2 linked regions of the Syntrophobotulus glycolicus DSM 8271 genome follow. The protein of the gene in region 2 interacts with the protein of the main gene of each other region in a pairwise test. Links are inferred from orthologs where the notes say so. Each region holds a gene or a part of one and is shown on either strand. Other genes may lie near its edges. The genes, in order: def and SGLY_RS11230.

Evidence for each region.
Region 1: the proteins of SGLY_RS11230 (region 2) and def interact in binary tests that used the Escherichia coli proteins (3 or more experiments, as listed by UniProt). The link is inferred for Syntrophobotulus glycolicus DSM 8271 from one-to-one orthologs.

Annotation. Positions count from the first base shown.
Region 1 is NC_015172.1:2,380,109-2,383,347, forward strand. Bases 112-3,022 are described here. They hold def (peptide deformylase), read right to left. Parts: upstream 1,838-3,022; coding sequence 1,385-1,837; downstream 112-1,384. Other genes in these bases: rsmB (16S rRNA (cytosine(967)-C(5))-methyltransferase RsmB), read right to left, coding at 112-353; fmt (methionyl-tRNA formyltransferase), read right to left, coding at 313-1,299; priA (replication restart helicase PriA), read right to left, coding at 1,931-3,022. In the rest of the region: more of rsmB, read right to left, coding at 1-111; more of priA, read right to left, coding at 3,023-3,239. UniProt on the Escherichia coli protein: Removes the formyl group from the N-terminal Met of newly synthesized proteins. Requires at least a dipeptide for an efficient rate of reaction. N-terminal L-methionine is a prerequisite for activity but the enzyme has broad specificity at other positions.
Region 2 is NC_015172.1:2,274,301-2,277,433, forward strand. Bases 52-2,856 are described here. They hold SGLY_RS11230 (aspartate-semialdehyde dehydrogenase), read right to left. Parts: upstream 2,048-2,856; coding sequence 1,055-2,047; downstream 52-1,054. Other genes in these bases: dapG (aspartate kinase), read right to left, coding at 52-1,035; SGLY_RS11235 (dipicolinate synthase subunit B), read right to left, coding at 2,151-2,744; dpsA (dipicolinate synthase subunit DpsA), read right to left, coding at 2,734-2,856. In the rest of the region: more of dapG, read right to left, coding at 1-51; more of dpsA, read right to left, coding at 2,857-3,133.

The sequences.
Region 1 (3,239 bases), 110 kb from region 2 along the record:
TTGACTGCCGCTGCGGCCGGGATCCGGTCCATATACAAAAGCTGAAATGCTCCGGTCCGGAGAATCGCCCTGACCATGTGAGGCAAAGCAGACATCGGCGTCTTAAGATGCCTGCGGATAGCATAATCCAGAGTAAGCCTGTTTTTCAGCGTACCGTTTACCAGGGCGGCTGCCAGCTGCCGGTCGCGGGAATCACCCAGCTCTCGAAGCTGTCTTTGCAGAAGGAGATTCACATAAGCCTTTTCTTTTTCGGCCCTTGTAAGAATACGCACAGCTGTCCGCCGTGCGTTGTGATCGTTACTCAACGGTCTATCACTCCCCAAAGAATTCACCTGGACTGATCCTCCTGCCATTAATAAAGTCCCGGGCTTTCATTCTGGTTTTTCCGGCAGGCTGTATCTCTAAAATCTCAATATACCCTCTGCCTGTGCTGCAAATAAACCCCTTCGCGGTCATGGCCAGGATCGTACCGGGAATGGTTGCCTCTGCCCGGTTTTCTTTCAGTGCTTCTTCTTTCGCCGTTTGCTCTGCCAGCTCCGGCCTCCATTCCCCCACGATTTCGCTTGACCAGATCTTGACTTTTTCCCCGCGGAAAGAAGTGCAGGCTCCGGGCCAGGGATTGAGCCCCCGGATCTGATTATGGATTTGAGTGGCTTCGCCTTTCCAATCAAGATATTCGTCTTCCTTTGTCAGCATCGGGGCATATGTAAAGTCCTGAGACTGCGGGGTCCTCCGCAGGGTTTTCTCCTTGATCTTCTTTAATGTATCCAACAGTAACTGAGCTCCTGTCTGGGCTAACTGATCATGGACAACACCTACCGAATCATTCTGCTCAATAGGAATCTCAGCCTGTAAGAGAATATCACCGGTATCGAGGCCTTCATCCATAAACATGGTGGTTATGCCGGTCATCTTATCCCCGTTCAATACTGCCCGGTGGATAGGAGCAGCTCCTCTGTATTGGGGCAGAAGGGAAGCATGGACATTAATACAGCCGAAAGGCGGAATATGAAGAATCTCCGCCGAAAGTATCTGCCCGAAGGCAACGACAACAATACAATCAGGGCGGAGCTCGCGCAAAAGAGCCACAGCTTCCGGTGCTTTAATCCGCACAGGCTGAAATACAGACAGCCCCAGCTTCATTGCCGCTTCTTTCACCGGCCCGGCTTTCAGTTTATTTCCTCTGCCCGCCGGTTTATCGGGCTGAGTAAAAACCCCCGTTATTTCATAACCGGTCCGGTGCAAAATTTCAAGTGTAGGCACTGCAAAATCAGGAGTACCCATAAAAACTATGCGCATCTATCCCTTCACTTCCTGTTATCCAAATCATACTTCTCAGGCCAGGCCTGAATCACATTGAGCAATATATATCCCTTTTGAAAAATTAAACCTTATATACTTCAGGGGCCAGATCGACGAAAAGCACCCCATCCAGGTGATCGATTTCATGTTGAAATGCCCGGGCCAAAAAACCTTCTCCGGCATATTGAACAAGATTCCCTTCTCTGTCCTGGCATTGGACAACAACCTTGGCCGACCGTTTTACCTCCCCTTGTATCCCCGGGATACTGAGGCATCCCTCTTTATCTATTTCTTCACCGTATCTCTCAATAATCACAGGATTGATCAGCTCAAAAAGACCGTCCCCGATATCCACTACTGCTACCCGTTTGGATATTCCAATCTGAGGCGCAGCCAAACCTACTCCTTGAGATGCGTAAAGGGTATCAGTAAGGTTTTCCAGCAGTTTCAAGATATTCGGCGTAATTTTTTTTACTTCCTGAGCTTTCTCCCTAAGAATATCTTCACCCATCTTCACGATTTGATAGACGGCCATATTAAAGATGACTCCTTTCTGTTGTCTGTGTTTATTCATTATACCTTGAATAGAGTGCTTAAGCAATTCAAGACTGTCTCTGTTCCTGCCCCATCAGGGTGATACCGGATTTACATCTATACTGATCTTGATCCCGCTGCTCAAACCTGCCTCAAAAAACTTTTTTACCCCTTTATAGGCCATCTCTCTGAGAATCTCGGGATCTTTTCCTTTGATGGATACCTGCCAACGATACTCATTTTTCAGTTTTGTCAAAACTGAAGGAGCAGGACCGAGGATCTGATAGCTCTCTGCTTTCAGCATTTCCTGTTCATTTTTCAGGCATACCGCAAGTTCACCGGCCGCCCGGGCAACTTTGTCTTCTTTCTCATGATAAAGCAGGATACGCAAAATATGGGCAAAAGGAGGGTAGGCCCTTTCTTTTCGGAAGGCAATCTCTTCCCAGAAAAAAGAGGGATAATCATGCCTGGCTGCATGGAGAATAGAACGGTCGTCAGGAGAATACGTCTGGATCACGACCTCCCCTGGTTTCTCTCTGCGTCCTGCCCTGCCGGCAACCTGAGTCAGGAGCTGAAAGGCCCTTTCTCTGGAACGGAAATCAGGCATATTGAGTATTTGGTCAGCCGCAATCACCCCGACAAGAGTAACATCGGGGAAATCCAATCCCTTGGCCAGCATCTGAGTCCCTACCAATACCGCAGGTTTAGTCCTGCGAAATTCTTCGATGATCTCACGATGTTTTTGCGGTGCCGCTGTCGCATCGGCATCCAGCCTGAAAATCGGGACTCCGGGCAGAAATACCGCTGCTTCCTCTTCGACTTTCTGAGTGCCCTGGCCAAAAAATCGGATAAATTTGCTTCCGCATTCCGGACATTTGCTGTAAACCTCTGTCCGGTAATTGCAATAATGACAACACAGTTCCCCTGTTTGGCTGTGATAAGTAAGAGAAACATCACAGTTCGGACAGCGGGCCACATTGCCGCACTCCCGGCAAAATACAAACGTTGCGTAACCTCTTCTGTTCAAAAAGAGGATGCTTTGTTCTTTTTTATCCACTCTTTCCCGGAGTTTCCGGATGAGCAAATTGGAAAAAATACTTGTATTTCCCTGCGCCAATTCCTCTTTCATATCCACTGTCCGCACTAAGGGCATTTCCATCTGATTATACCTTCCCCTCAACGCAAGCAACTCAATTTTCCCTCTATGAGCAGCGGCATAAGCTTCCAGGGAAGGTGTGGCGCTCCCCAAAAGCACCAGTCCGCCGCTTTGTTCTATCCTGTACCGGGCCACATCCCGAGTATGATATTTTGGGTTTTCATCTTGTTTATATGCTGAATCATGTTCTTCATCCAAAATGATTAAGCGCAGGTTTGGCAGGGGAGCAAAAACAGCCGACCGCGCT
Region 2 (3,133 bases):
ACAACTGGCCAGACATTCGGGTTCAAAGCCTAAGTTTTTCAGGATACTTACCGCTTTATTGGCAACCTCATCCCTAACCGTGTAGAGAATACTTTCCGACTGTACACTGATAAAATCAACATTGATATCTGCAAGGGCCATCCCCTTAAAAATCTTTTTAGCTGTCTGGGTTTTATTTTCCTGATCTGCAATATTGACTCTGATCTGGGTCAGATTGGGGGTATGAGCGATCCCTGTAATGATACGGTCCCCGATCGCATCCGCCCCGGCAACGACATCCGGCTGAATATTGGTAACCAAAGTTCCCGGAGCATCGGTAAATGTACATTTTATTCGCATGGGTATGTTTTTTTGCATGGCTATTTCTACTGCCCGCGGGTGGATCACTTTAGCTCCCTGATGGGCCAAATGGCAAATATCATTATACGTCACAACATCCAGTATTTTGGCATCTTCGACTATTCTCGGGTCAGCGGTCATGATTCCTTCTACATCTGTATAAATATCTATGGCTTCGGCATTTAAAGCCACTCCGATCGCCGCTGCTGAAGTATCGCTGCCCCCCCGGCCCAGAGTTGTAACCTGTCCGTCTTCAGTCATACCCTGAAAACCGGAAACAACAACCACTTGTCCCTGATTAAGCCGCTGAAAAATCTTTTCAGGCTCTACCCTAATAATCCTGGCATTACCAAAATGATCATTGGTAATGATCCCGGCTTGCCCCCCTGTCATTAATACGGCATCAATGCCCGCACTTTGGAGAGTGCTTGCCAACACGGTGCCGGAAATAATCTCTCCACAGCTCATAAGCATGTCCATTTCCCGCTTGGGCATTTCGGAATAGATGTTTGAAGCCAGTTTGATTAAGGTATCTGTTGCATAAGGATCCCCGGCTCTCCCAATAGCTGATACGACTACAACGGGCATAAACCCCTGACTGATTGCCTCCGAGACTTTGGCCGCAACCTGAGCCCTTCTCTCAGGAGATGCAACCGAAGTCCCCCCAAACTTTTGAACCAGAATCCGAACACTCACAGAATCTCCTCCTAATCGTTTATCCTAACAATTCGGCAATTTGTACCGCGTTTGTTGCCGCGCCTTTTCTAATCTGATCGCCGGCAACCCATATATTGATCCCGTTTTCAATTGATTGGTCTTCCCTGATCCGGCCGACAAATACTTCGTCCCTGTCCGCCGTTTCCAAGGGCATTGGATAAGTATCTTTCGACGGTTCATCCAGAAGAATCACTCCGGGGGCCTTGGCAAGCGCCTCCTTGACCTCAGCTATCGTCAGCTTCTTTGCTGTTTCAATATTAATTGACTCACTGTGGGACCTAAATACGGGGACTCTGACACAGGTTGCCGTAACCTTGATCTCGTCAGAATGGAAGATCTTTTGGGTTTCCTTGACCATTTTCCATTCTTCCTTAGTATAATCGTCATCCTGAAAAATGTCGATCCTCGGAATAAGATTGAAGGCAATCTGATAAGGAAAAACCTCCGGCTGATAAGGTGACTCTCCCTTGCTCCAGGCCTTCACCTCAGCCTCCAGCTCCGCTATTCCTTCCTTGCCTGCACCGGAAACTGCCTGATAGGTGGAAACAACGATACGCTTAATCCCGGCCAGATCATTAATCGGTTTTAAAGCCACAACCATAATAATGGTTGAACAATTGGGATTGGCAATAATTCCATTATGCCATTTTACATCTTCAGGGTTAACTTCCGGTACAATCAAGGGGACTTCAGGGTCCATTCTGTAAGCACTGCTGTTATCAATAACCACCGCTCCGTTTTTTACTGCTGAGGGAGCAAATTCTGTACTTGCGGACCCTCCGGCAAAAAGGGCAATATCAATTCCTTTAAAACTATCGTGAGTTGTCTCCCGGACTTCATATTCTTTTCCCTGCCAGGTCATTTTTGTTCCGCTTGATCTCTTGGTCGCCAATAGACGAAGTTCCTCAACAGGAAATTTGCGTTCGGCAAGAATTTTCAGAAATTCCTGGCCTACCGCCCCCGTAGCTCCAACAATTGCAATATTCGGCATGATTTATCCTCCTGCATTATTGATTTATGGGGAATATGGTGCTCCACGTTTAAGGAACACCATATTCCGTTATTCAATATTGTATTTTTATCCGATTAAAATGTTATTCCTTCTTATATTCAACTAGGACAGGCTGAATTTGCTTGCCTTGCTTAGCCAATAGAATTGTATCCGGAATCATTTCCATGTGAGCAACCAGAGAATTGGCTTTATTTTGATAATCATCTTGTCCAAAAGGGACAAAATAAATATTTTTGGCCGTCAATAGTAAACCAATGTTTTTGGCATTTATCCCCAGGGCATCATTTGTTGAAATCGCCAACACCAAAGGTTTATGATTTCTCAGGTGGGCTTTTGCCGCCATAAGAACAGGGGAATCGGTGATTCCGGAGCTTAATTTGGCAATAGTATTCCCTGTACAAGGAGAAATGATCATACAATCAAATAATTCCCGGGGGCCGATAGGCTCTACCTCTTGGATCGTCCTTAAGGGTATCTTTCCCGTCACTGTTTCGAGCTTCTGTTTCCATTCCTCCGCTTTGCCAAACCTTGTATCCATCTGATCAACGGCATTGGACAATATCGGAGTGATATCGGCTCCTTCTCTGACAAGGTCTTCAATCACTTTGATTGCCTTAGCCAATGTACAATGCGAACCCGTTAACGCGTAAGCAAGACTGATTCCCTTAAACCGCATTCCCCTCACCTCCTTCAGAACACTTGGCTGAAGAAGCTGCGCGATTATTCTTGCTTACGTATTCAAGGATGATTTTTGGATACACCTGGGCTAGAATCAATCCTGCTGTTTTTGGTGCGACAACACCTGGAAGCCCGGGAGCGAGAAAGGCCTTAATGCCCAGCATCTGAGCATATTCGAAATCGGTTCCCCCCGGTATTGACGCCAGATCAATGATGACAGCATCCCTGGACATTTTTTCTTGAATTGTCCTATTTAGGATTAACTCCGGTACCGTGTTAAAAATAATCTCCGCCTCGACGATTTCCTGTTCCAGTTCCTGAAAACTAAGAGGCCTTACTCCCATCTCAACGGCCCTGGCTAAATCGGCCGTTCTTCTGACCACTGCC